DNA from 3 places in the Duganella vulcania genome. Region 2 is predicted to be linked to each of the others. Evidence: predicted binding sites of a transcription regulator. Region 2 holds the regulator's gene; each other region holds the start of a gene.
The links. The regulator sigma-54, encoded in region 2, starts transcription at its own class of promoters, with help from an activator protein. The targets are predictions, from matches to a motif close to TGGCANGNAANCTGCTTT.

Region 1 (4,122 bases), on a different contig from region 2:
TCGGGCGACTGGAGCGTGACGAGCTAATCAGCCAAATATCAGGAGTGAGGTAGATCCAGATCAAACAATTGTGCGCAGCTGCGCCAGTGAGCGTGCACCGGCCTATAATTTCCCTTTCAAAGCCCACTCTGGAGGTTGAAATGCAGCATCTACCAGAAGAGCAAGTTCAAAAGCCGGCCGTGCCGGATGAACAGGCGGTGCAGCTCGATATTGCAGCCAAGCTTGAAGCGCGCAACAAAGCTATCGCTGCTGCTTTCGGCATATTGAAGGGCAAGGATGTGTTCCCCGAGGACGGGCTGGAGTATCAGCTAGAGGTCCGGGCAGAATGGGATTAGCCCTTTTCGACAGTAATATCCTGATCGACGCGCTGAATGGAAGCCAACAAGCGGTAACCGAAATTGCTTATTTTGATGACATAGGGATCAGCGCGATCACCTGGATGGAAGTCATATCGAAGCCTATTGCCAAGGCTGGTTGGGGGAAGATTACCCCTCAAGAAATGCAGACAATCCGCGATTTCCTGGCAACATTTACAGTCATTCATACCAGCGATGCCATCGTGGCCGAGGCGGCCAGAGTACGCGCAAGCAGCTTGATCAACCCACCCAAGATTCGCCTGCCCGACGCCGTCATCCAAGGTACGGCCAATGTGACCGGGCGCTTGCTCGTTACCCGCAACAAGAAAGACTTCAGGGGCAGCAACCTTCGCGTCCCTTACGAACTCCAAAATGCAACGGTTTTCAACGTTGCCCCGCCCCCAGCAGCCTAGTCTGCCATCGATTAGCAACCCGCCCTATTGTCTGATTGTTACCTTTGATTGGCGCGTATATAATCAATGTCACAGAAGTAATTTTTGACGTAGGCCTCACCGTACCCGCCTCGCGCATACGAGAAAGAATTTGAATGAGCAGCAACCCTCCACCGAGCGAAGCCAAGACTCAGGAATACGAATTCGAGCAGATGAACCTGCAGGTAGGCGGCAGGATTCAGTTCATTACGCACCGTACCATCAAGCCGATCCAGCACTTCTCCACGCTGATTGGCTGGATGAAGGACGAGTATATGATCGTCAAGGTACCCTTCGAGAACGGCGCTCCGATCGCCCTCAACGATGGCGACAAGCTGACCATCCGCGTGTTTTCCGGCGTAAATGTGTGCTCGTTCTCTTGCGTGGTGCAGCGGGTTTTCCCGCGTCCGTTGTTTTATGTCCACTTGTCTTTCCCGGTGTCCATCCAGGGGACCAGCCTGCGCGCGGCGATGCGGGTCAAGGTCGATATCCCGGCCCAGGTCACCTCGCCCATCGGCACCACCTCGGTGTTCCTGGTGAACCTGAGCGTGTCCGGCGCGCTGATCGAGTCGTCCAAGAAGCTGTCGGACGACGAGACCCAGGTCGGCCTGTCGTTCTACCTGATCGCCCAGCCCGGCAACCGCCAGGTGCGGATCAATCCGAATGCGACCATCCGCAACATCAACGTGGTCAAGCCCGCCGCCGGCGACAAGCCCGAGGTGTTCACCTACGGCGTGCAGTTCATCGACCTGGATCCGGTCCACTACACGATGCTGCAAAACCTGACCTACGAGGCATTGATCGCCGACCGCCAGAAGATCGTCTGATTCGCGCGCCACGGACGAAAAAAAAACCGCCTGCACTGAACGCGATCTTGACGCGTCCAGGCAGGCGGTTTTTTACGCCGCCACTACTTCATTAAGGCGTAGCGTTATTTTTGGTCAACGCTGCAATTGCTACGGGGTTGGTGGCGGTGGTGGTCACGGTCCAGTTCACGTTGGCTGCGCCGGCGGCGATGTTTGGAGTGAAGATGGCGGTCTTGCCGTCGATGTCTTTGCCGACGTTGGTGGCGAAGGTTTCGGTGATGATGCCGTCCTTGACGGTGGCGGTGGCCACTTCCTTAGTCGGGGTAAAGGTCGGCACGCCTTTGGCGCCAGAGTCGCAGCCGGTCAAGTCGCCGCCACCTTCCTGGGCGCACAGCGCCACGGCGGTTTTGATCGAGTCGACCGCGCCCTGGGCGTTGGCCATCTTGGCTTTGATGGTGTAGTCGCTGTACGCAGGAATCGCAACAGCGGCCAGGATGCCGATAATGGCAACCACGATCATCAGTTCGATCAGGGTAAAGCCGGCCTGGGCTTGTTTCTTCATCATTTTCATGGATTTCATTTTCGACTCCTGGGTGTGTTGAACTACAAATTGGGTGGGACAGTGAGCTAAGTGCAATTGGTGTGCCACCCCGTTTTTGCCCCCGAAACCGTCGAAACCTGCCAAAAACTGTCGCTTTTGGCTATCCGGACTGCCGTTTTTTGTCACTCGCTACGCCGCAATTTGTCAGCCGGCGGCGTCCTGACAATTATTGTCAGGCGATGCGGAAGGCCATTTGCGTTCCGCCGAGCTCGATCACGTCGCCATGATTCAGGCGTTGCGCCTGCTTGCCAAGCGCGATGCCGTTGACCAGCGGCGGCTGAGCGCCTTCCTGATGCGTGATGGTGTAGGCGTCCGGATGGAGGTGGATCACCACCACCTGCCCGCCGGCGCGGCCGAGGGTGGTCTGCGGCTTGGTCAACGCCATTTGTTTGCCGGCATTGTTGCCATTTAATACTTCGATTTGCGCCAGCAGCGGCGCTGCCGCCATCATCGGCCGCACGCCGTCGGCGATGAATTCGATCTGGAACTTGGCCATTTTGATCACGTCCCGGTGTTGCAGGAAATGCTTACCGATGCGGTGGCCGTTGACGAAGGTGCCGTTGGTGCTGTGCAGGTCTTCCAGGAAGGAGTCGTCCAGGATGGTGACGATGACGCCATGGTCGCCGCTGACGGCCGGATGCGTCAGCACGATGTCGTTGCGCGGGTGACGGCCGATGGTCATCCGTTCTTTGCTCAGTTGTACTTGCTGTTCGACTTGCCCATCCCGCGAGATGATGATCTTCGCCAATCTGGTCTCCAAAACAAAAAAGGGGAGCGCTGGGCTCCCCTTCATTATTCCACAATCAAGCCGGCTGTTATTACAGCATGGCTTTCAGCAGACGCGCCATTTCGGACGGGTTCTTGGTGACGGTGATGCCGCAAGCTTCCATGATTTCCAGTTTGGCTTGTGCGGTGTCAGCGCCGCCGGAGATCAGCGCGCCGGCGTGGCCCATGCGCTTGCCCGGAGGAGCGGTTACACCGGCGATGAAGCCGACGACCGGTTTTTTCATGTTGTCTTTGATCCAGTAAGCCGCGTTGGCTTCGTCAGGACCACCGATTTCGCCGATCATGATGACCGCGTCGGTATCAGGATCGTCGTTGAACATCTTCATGACGTCGATGTGCTTCAGACCGTTGATCGGGTCGCCGCCGATGCCGACTGCCGACGATTGGCCCAAGCCCAGCGCGGTCAGCTGGCCGACTGCTTCATAGGTCAGGGTGCCCGAACGCGAAACCACGCCGATACGGCCCTTCTTGTGGATGTGGCCTGGCATGATGCCGATCTTGATTTCGTCAGGAGTGATCAGGCCTGGGCAGTTAGGGCCCAGCAGCAGGGTCTTGGAACCTGCTTTGGCCATGCGGTCCTTCAGGGCCATCATGTCGCGGACAGGGATGCCTTCGGTGATGCAGATGGCCAGATCCATTTCGGCTTCGACAGCTTCCCAGATCGCGGCGGCCGCGCCTGCTGGCGGGACGTAGATCACGGACACGTTGGCGCCGGTTTCTTTTTTCGCTTCGGTGACGTTAGCGAAAATAGGGATGCCTTCGAAATCTTCGCCGGCTTTCTTCGGGTTCACGCCTGCGACGAAGGCAGCTTTGCCGTTCGCGTAGTCGCGGCAACCGCGGGTGTGGAATTGACCGGTCTTGCCGGTAATACCTTGGGTAACGACTTTGGTATCTTTATTGATCAGAATGGACATGTTGATTCCTTAATTAAGCTTGACCGGCAGCGGCGGCGACTACGCTCTTCGCTGCATCTTCCATGGTGTCGGCTGCGATGATAGGCAGACCGGAATCGGCCAGCATCTTCTTGCCCAGGTCTTCGTTGGTGCCCTTCATGCGGACCACCAGCGGCACGTTCAGCGACACGGCCTTGACCGCGGTGATCACGCCTTCGGCGATCACGTCGCAGCGCATGATGCCGCCGA
Region 2 (4,122 bases):
CGCCATCGGTGTCTAGTCCAGGTGACGCAACGGGTGGGCGTAGTCCGGCCACACCGGCTGGAAGAAGCGCTGCACCATGGCGGCGTCCACCTCGTCCAGCGAGGCCGGCTTCCATTGCGGCGCGTTGTCCTTGTCGATCACCAGCGCGCGCACGCCTTCGATCACTTCGCCATCCTCGAAGTTGTGGCGCACCAGCGTGCGCTCCATGCGCAGGCAGCCGGCCACGTCCAGCGCGGCGCCGCGCTTGACCAGCTCGTGCGTCACGCACATCATCAGCGGCGAGCGCGTGGCCATGACCTGCAGCGTCTTTTGCGCGAAGGCGCTGTCGTCCGTTTTCAGCGAGGCGATGATGGCCGGCACCGAGCCGGCGCCGAAGTGGCGATCGATGGCGGCGCGCTCGGCCGCCAGCTTGCTGTCGCCCGCCGCGCCCTTGAACGGCTCGGCGAAGGCGGCGATGGCCTCGGCCAGTTCCGCGCCGGCGGTCGATTCCAGGATGGCCTCCAGCACCTCCATCGCTTCGGCCGGCGCGTAGTGGTCGGCCAGTCCCGCGTACAGCGCGTCGGCCGCGCTAATGGTCACGCCGGTCACGCCGAGATAGCAGCCCAGCTTGCCCGGCGCGCGCGACAGGAAGTAGCTGCCGCCCACATCCGGGAACAGGCCGATGTTCACTTCCGGCATGGCCATTTTGGTCCGCCCGGTGACGATGCGCACGCGGCAGCCGGGGCCGCCCTGCGCCACGCCCATGCCGCCACCCATGACCACGCCATCCATCAGCGCGATGTACGGCTTGGGATAAAAATGGATCAGGTGGTTGAGCGCGTACTCCTCGGTGAAGAAGTCCTCCACCAGCGCGCTGCCGCCCTGCGGCGTGGCGCGGCCGGCGTCGTAGAAGAAGCGGATGTCGCCGCCGGCGCAGAAGGCCTTCTCGCTGCTGCTGCGGATGACCACGGCGGCCACGCCGCTGTCGTCGCGCCACGCCATCAGCGCCTGCGTGATGTCGCGCACCATCGCCAGCGATAAAGAGTTCAAGGCCTTGGGCCGGTCCAGCGTGATGAAGCCGGTTCCGTTGCTGACGCTGGTGTGGACGTATTCGCTCATGGGGTGCGCAGGATAGTGGTGAAAACCCTATTCTATGCGGGCGCAAAAAAGGGCGCCAGTGCGCCCTTAGTTTGATGGTGCCGGGGCCGTTGTTATAGGGCGGCGGCAGCGGGTTCGTAGCTATCCGGGAGATGCTTGATCGCATCGTGACCGTGCTCTTGGACCTTGGCTTTGTACTTCATGACCTGCCGATCCAGCTTGTCGACCAAGGTGTCGATGGCGGCGTACAGGTCCTGGGACAGGCTTTCCACGTAGACGGTCTTGCCCGACATGCGCAGGTTGATTTCAGCCTTCTGGCGTTTCTCTTTCTCTTTAAGGTTATCTACGGTCAGGATGACAGCAATATCAATCACTTGATCAAAGTGGCGGGTGACGCGTTCCAGCTTGCTCTGCACGTATTCACGGATGGCCGAGGTCACTTCGAGATGATGTCCACTGATGGTGAGATTCATACACACTCCTAAAGATAATGTCGCTTCTTACGGTTAGTGCGGGGCCCATTGCTACCGGGCGCGCAGGAACCAAGTAACTACAAAGACTTGCGGAGACTGACTGGCGGGATTTTCAAAGCTTCGCGATATTTGGCAACAGTTCGTCGCGCAATCACCATGCCTTGTTCTCCCAGCATGTCCGCAATCTTACTGTCGGATAAAGGATTTTTCGGGTCTTCTGCTCCTGTCAATTGCACAATGAGTGCGCGTATCGCCGTCGAACTTGCTTCCCCCCCCGCTTCGGTGGCGACATGGCTACCAAAGAAATATTTCAACTCAAACATGCCATGCGGGGTCAGCATATATTTTTGAGTTGTTACACGAGAAATAGTGCTCTCGTGTAGACCCAGTGTATCAGCAATTTCGCGAAGCACAAGGGGGCGCATGGCGACCGCGCCGTGCGAGAAAAAGTTCTTTTGTCGTTCTACTATCGCTTGTGCGACGCGCAAAATCGTGTCGAAACGCTGGCGCATATTCTTGATCAGCCACTTGGCTTCCTGCAGCTGCGCGCCCATCGCGCCCTCGCCTTTTCCCTGCTTGAGCAGGTTGGCGTACATGGCGTTCACGCGCAGGCGCGGCATGACGTCGTTGTTGAGGCTCACTTGCCAGCCGTTGCGTGATTTCTTGACGATCACATCCGGCACCACGTAGTCCGACACGTCCGACGCGAACGCCGAGCCCGGATGCGGATTGCACTGGCGGATGACGGTTTGTGCTTCGCGCAAATCCTCGTCGTCGCACAGCAGCGCCTTCTTCAATTTGTTGAAGTCGCGCTGGGCAAACCAGGTCAAATGATTTTCCACGATGGCCAGCGCCATGCGCCGCGTGACCAGCGGGATGCCCGGCAGGCGCTTGATCTGCAGCGCCAGACACTCGGACGCGTTGCGCGCGCCCACGCCCATCGGGTCGAAGCTTTGCAGCAGCGACAGCGCGGTGCGCAGTTCGTCGAGGTCCACCTCCAGCTCTTCCGGCAGGCGGGCGTGGATTTCCTCCAGCGATTCCTCCAGGTAGCCGTTCTCGTCCAGCGCGTCGATGATCAGCTCGACCAGCGCGCGGTCGCGCATCTCCAGCACCGTCACGCGCATCTGCTCCATCAGGTGCTCGCGCAGCGTGCAGTGGCTGGCCTCGAGCTGCGGACGCGCATCCTCGTCGTCGGGCGCCTTGCTGCGGCCGGCGTCGCTCCAGTCGACGTCGGCGTCGCTGCTGGTGCTCTCGGTGTCGGCGGCCGGGCCGTCGTAGTTGTCGGCGTCGGCGGCCGGCGCCTCCTGGGCGTTGGGCGGGCCTTCCGGCGGCGCGTCGCCGACCGGGGCTTGCTGGCTGATGGCGCCGTCCGACAGCAGCCGCAGCGAGCGGTCCAGCGGGTCGTCGAGGCGCTCCAGCAGCGGATTATCGGTCAGCAGCTGTTCCAGTTCCTGATGCAGCTCCAGCGTCGACAGTTGCAGCAGCCGGATCGACTGCTGCAACTGGGGCGTCAGCGCGAGGTGCTGCGACGTGCGCAGTTGCAAAGACTGTTTCATGGGTCACATACGGAAGTGTTCACCCAGATACACGCGACGCACCGATTCGTTGGCGATGATGTCGTCTGGCCGGCCTGAAGCCAATACCGTGCCCTGGTTGATGATATATGCGCGGTCGCAGATGCCCAGCGTCTCGCGCACATTGTGATCGGTAATGAGGACGCCGATGCCGCGTTCCTTGAGGAAGCGCACGATGCGCTGGATCTCAATGACGGCGATCGGGTCGACCCCGGCGAATGGTTCGTCGAGCAGCACGAAGCGCGGGTTGGTGGCCAGTGCGCGCGCGATCTCCACGCGGCGGCGCTCGCCGCCCGAAAGCGACAGCGCCTGGTTCTCGCGCAGCTTTTCGATCTGCAAATCGGCCAGCAGGGTATTGAGCCGTTCATCAATGGCAGCCTTGGATAAAGGCTTGCCGTCCACTTTCTGGATTTCGAGGACGGCGCGGATATTTTCTTCCACCGTCAGCTTGCGGAACACCGACGCTTCCTGCGGCAGGTAGGACAAGCCGAGCGAGGCGCGGCGGTGGATCGGCAGCGAGGAGATGTCGGTGCCGCTGATGTCGATGCTGCCGGCGTCCGACGGCACCAGGCCGACGATCATGTAGAACGAGGTGGTCTTGCCGGCGCCGTTGGGGCCGAGCAGGCCCACCACTTCGCCGCATTCCACTTGCAGGGACACGTCATGCACGACCTGGCGCTTGCCGTAGGTCTTTTGCAGGCCGCGTACGATCAGGGTGCTACCGCAGGATGGTTCCATGCTCACTTCTCCGTGGCCGGCGGCGTCGACGCGGCTGGCGTGGCGGCCGGCGCGGCCGGGCGGATGGTTGGCTGGATCACCATGGTGCCGCGGCCGGCGCCCGGCTTGCTCTCGCCGGTGACGGTGTTCTTCACGGCGAACTGTTCCTTGCGGCTGTCGTAGGAAATGAACTCGCCGTTGACCTCGTCGCTGAGGCGGCCGCCTTCGAGGCGGCGCACCTTGGCCTTGGAGAACAGCTTGACCAGGTCGGTCTTGTTGCT
Region 3 (4,122 bases), on a different contig from region 2:
TGGCGATCTTGCCGCCCTTGATGATGTCCATGCGTTCGCGGGCCAGCATGTTCTGTCCGTCCCACGGCAGCACCGCCACGTCCTTGTCCCACGGGTCGGCCCAGACGTTGACCTGTTCGTCGAACAGCTTCTCGCCCATGCGGTTGCCGCCGCCCTTCTTCGACAGGAAGCTGCGGCCCTCGTCGGCCTGGCGCGCGTCGAAGCCGTTGAACATATAGCCCAGCAGGTCCGAGGTCGCCGCCGGTTCCAGGATCACCGTGTAGCGGCCCGGTTCCAGCGCCTTGGCGTCCACCGATTTCAAGGCCTTCTCGATCGCCACGTTGGACGCTTCGCGCGCGTCGAACTTGCTGACGTCACCCACGCTGCGCTTGACCCAGCCCGAACCCCGGCCGTCCTCGGTGCGCACGGTGACGGTGAAGTCCAGCCCAGTATCCTGCTGGTAGCCGAACACGCCGTTGGAGTTGGCGATGGTGGTGAACTGCGCGCTGTCGGTGAAGAAGCCCGCCGCCACCAGCTTGTTCTTCTTGCTGTTCTCGATGCTGTAAGCCGCCACCTGCGCGCGGAATTCGGGATCGATGTCGGCGGTCTTCTGGAAGAAGGTCTGGCTGGCCTTGTATTCCTGCTTGGTCGGCGTCGGCATGAACTCCGGATTCTCCGGCGCCAGGCGTGCCAGGTCCTCCGCGCGGCGCACGGCTTTTTCCAGCGACTTGTCGTCAAACTCGTTGATGCTGGCGATGCCCTGCTTCTTGCCGAAGGCGACCGACACGGTCATCTGCGTATCCTCGATCAAGCCGGCGGTGGACACGGCGTTGCGCGCGTAGCGGATATTGCCCTTGCGGCTGCCGGTGATGTTCACTTCGCACTGGTCGCCCTTGGAAAGCGACAGCACCTTGTCGCAGATACGTTTTGCTTCGTCTTGACTCAAATTCTTCATCTCGTGGTCTCCAGGGCTTAGCCGATTTTGCGTGCGGTGTTGATGACGTTGATGCCGTTGAAGCGCGCCGTGCTGGCGCCATGCGACACCACCGACACCTGCGAAGGCTGCCCTTTGCCGTCGAAGAAGGAGCCGCCCATGCGCCAATCGCGCTCGTCGCACAAGCCGGCGCAGGCGTTCCAGAACTCCTGGGTGTTCGACTGGTAGGCCACGTCCTCCAGCATCTCGCCGATCTTGCCGTTCTTGATTTCGTAGAACAGCTGGCCGCCGAACTGGAAGTTGTAGCGCTGCTGGTCGATCGAGAAGGAGCCGTCGCCGACGATGTAGATGCCCTTCTTGACGTCCTTGACCATCTCGTCCGGGGTCATCTTCTTCTTACCGGCTTGCAGCGAGACGTTGGGCATGCGCTGGAACTGCACGCTGCTCCAGTTGTCCGCGTACGAGCAGCCGTGCGATTCCTTCTCGCCGATGATGTGGGCCTGGTCGCGCGTGGCCTGGTAGTTGACCAGGATGCCGTCCTTGATGATGTCCCAGCGCTTGCACTTGACGCCTTCGTCGTCGTAGCCGACGTTGGCCAGCGAACCGGGCGTGGTCTTGTCGGCCACGATGTTGACCAGTTCCGAGCCGTACTTGAATTTCTTCGACTGCCATTTGTCCAGCGTGGCGAAGCTGGTGCCGGCGTAGTTGGCCTCGTAGCCCAGCACGCGATCGAGCTCGGTCGGGTGGCCGACCGATTCGTGGATGGTCAGCCACAGGTGTTCCGGCGACAGCACCAGGTCGTACTTGCCCGGCTCGACCGACTTGGCGGTCAGCTTCTGCTTGGCCTGCTTGCCGGCCGCGCGCGCGTCCTCGATCAGGTCGTAGGACTTGGTGTACAGCGTGGTCACGCCGCCGGCCGCCTTGATCTTGTGCTCGGGGCGGGCGTCCAGGTATTCGTAGCCCATGCCGACCGGCGCCGACAGGCCCTGGCGCGAGCGGAACTTGTTGGTCTTCTGGTCGACCGCAGTGGCGAACACCGGCATCCACAGGCGGTGCATGTCCTGGTCGATGTAGGAGCCGTCTGTGGAGGCGAAGTACTTCTGCTGGTTCACCTGGAACAGCAGCGACTGCATGAAGCTGGCGCCGCCCTCCATGCCGGCCTTGTTGGCGGCGATCAGCAGCTCGGCCTTGTCCTTGATGGCGACGGTGCGCCAGTCCTTGACGATGGGCGTGGCCCACGCCACTTCGCCCACGCCCTTGACCGGGGCCAGGATCACCGGCTCGGTCTGCAGCTTGGCGTTGGCCTTGGCGATGGCGACCGCCTGGCGCGCGGCGGCCGCCACGCCGTCCGGCGTCATGTCGTTGGTGGCGGCAAAGCCATAGGCGCCGCCGGCGATAACGCGCACGCCGACGCCGGCCGATTCGGTGTTGACCACGTTTTCGACGTTCAGGTCGCGCGTGGTGATGAACTGGTTCAGGTAGCGTCCCACGCGCACGTCGCAGTAGGAGGCGCCGGCCTGGGTCGCCGCGGTCATCGCGGTGTCGGCCAGCATTTTCTTGAATTGAAGGGCGACTGGCTTGAGCAGCTCTTCCGCCGCGATTGCGCGGCCGAAGGCGGGCAGCAACATCGTACCCAGGGCCAGACTACTAACATTGAGGAATGCACGTCGTTCCATCGTATCTCCAAAAACGTAACAGCAAGGATTAGATTGCGGGCCGGTCGCCCGGGATTCTGCTTTTTATTTGCTCTTCCAGCTGGAACTACTTCGTTACCGCTCGTTGCTTCGCACTACACCTGAATATCCGCCGCCGTTTCCGCGGGTTTTGCAATATTAGCGCCGGATTAAGGAACGAGATAGGCAAAATGTGTGCCACGGGTATTCATGTTGCAAGTTGGTGCATTTGCCATGTTTGCCGTGGCCCGGATGTCCGCCGGACTGTCCGCGCGAGTGTCCGGGAGTGTCCGCAAGTGTCCGCCGGGTGTCCGTCCCAATTCGCTTGACCATCTGGCAAGGTTGGCCGATGATCGCGCTGGGCGAGCGGCTGCGCATCGCCACAACCATGATCCATCAGGAGACCCTGCATGAAACGAACCGTACTTGCCATCCTCGCCACCAGCATGCTGATCGCGGGCGGCGCCTTCGCCGCCGAGGACGCGGCGCTGAAGGCCGCCATCGCGGCGCCGTCGCGCACGCCGGCCAATGTGGAGCGCGATGTCTATCGCCATCCGTATGAGACGTTGAGCTTTTTCGGCATCAAGCCGAACATGACCGTGGTCGAACTGGCGCCGGGCGGCGGCTGGTACACCGAGATCCTGGCGCCCTACCTGCGCGACCACGGCAAGCTGATCGCCGCCGGCAACGACCTGGCCTCGCCCGACGCCAACGAGCGCAAGGGAGCCGAGCGCTTCATGGCGCGCCTGAACGCCAAGCCGGAGGTGTACAACAAGGTGGCGCTGGGCGTGTTCTCGCCGCCGCGCAAGTATGAGTTCGCGCCGGCCGGCAGCGTCGACATGGTGCTCACCTTCCGCAATGTCCACAACTGGATGGAAACCGGGCCGGACAACCTGAAGGTGCTGTTCGGCAGCGTCTACACCAGCCTGAAAAAGGGCGGCGTGTTCGGCGTGGTCGAGCACCGCCTGCCGGCCGCCAAGACGCAGGACAAGGACGCCAGCACCGGCTATATGCACGAGAAATATGTGATCGGCCTGGCCGAGGCGGCGGGCTTCAAGCTGGCCGACCAGTCGGAGGTCAACGCCAATCCCAAGGACAACGCCGAGCACAAAGGCGGCGTGTGGGCGCTGCCGCCGACCTACGCCAACAAGGACGAGGACCGCGCCAAGTACAAGGCCATCGGCGAGAGCGACCGCATGACGCTGAAGTTCGTCAAGCCGTAATCAGAAGCGCGTAAACTTGGTCTCGTCCGGCGCGCCGTCGGCCACCAGGTCGAGCTTGCGCGCCGGACGCTGCGCCCTGGCGCCCGCGTTCAGCACGGCGGCACGGCGCGGCGCCGCACTGCGCTGCGGCGTGGCGACCGTGTACTGCTTGAACACCGCCATCAACAGGCCCAGCTGCTCGGCCTGGGCGCTCATCTCCTCCGACGTGGCCGCCAGTTCCTCCGAGCTGGCCGCGTTGACCTGGGTGGTCTGGCTCAGCTGAACCACCGCGCTGTTGATCTGCCGTACACCGGAGCTCTGCTCCTCCGACGCC

Region 1: GTP90_RS13195 (pilin) is a predicted target of sigma-54. The motif match lies at 2,224-2,241, and genes of this name have one in related genera.
Region 3: GTP90_RS26065 (TldD/PmbA family protein) is a predicted target of sigma-54. The motif match lies at 2,770-2,787, and genes of this name have one in related genera.

Annotation. Positions count from the first base shown of each region.
Region 1 covers NZ_WWCX01000018.1:21,888-26,009, forward strand. The annotation lists gene moaC (cyclic pyranopterin monophosphate synthase MoaC) at 1-27, shown strand, start outside; gene GTP90_RS13180 (hypothetical protein) at 141-335, shown strand; gene GTP90_RS13185 (PIN domain-containing protein) at 326-769, shown strand; gene GTP90_RS13190 (flagellar brake protein) at 904-1,614, shown strand; gene GTP90_RS13195 (pilin) at 1,706-2,173, opposite strand; gene GTP90_RS13200 (FHA domain-containing protein) at 2,367-2,942, opposite strand; gene sucD (succinate--CoA ligase subunit alpha) at 3,013-3,894, opposite strand; gene sucC (ADP-forming succinate--CoA ligase subunit beta) at 3,908-4,122, opposite strand, start outside.
Region 2 covers NZ_WWCX01000024.1:5,868-9,989, forward strand. The annotation lists gene GTP90_RS15435 (enoyl-CoA hydratase/isomerase family protein) at 13-1,098, opposite strand; gene hpf (ribosome hibernation-promoting factor, HPF/YfiA family) at 1,191-1,550, opposite strand; gene GTP90_RS15445 (RNA polymerase factor sigma-54) at 1,628-3,106, opposite strand; gene lptB (LPS export ABC transporter ATP-binding protein) at 3,110-3,862, opposite strand; gene lptA (lipopolysaccharide transport periplasmic protein LptA) at 3,865-4,122, opposite strand, start outside.
Region 3 covers NZ_WWCX01000069.1:12,432-16,553, forward strand. The annotation lists gene GTP90_RS26060 (TldD/PmbA family protein) at 1-934, opposite strand, end outside; gene GTP90_RS26065 (TldD/PmbA family protein) at 952-2,589, opposite strand; gene GTP90_RS26070 (class I SAM-dependent methyltransferase) at 2,997-3,809, shown strand; gene GTP90_RS26075 (methyl-accepting chemotaxis protein) at 3,810-4,122, opposite strand, start outside.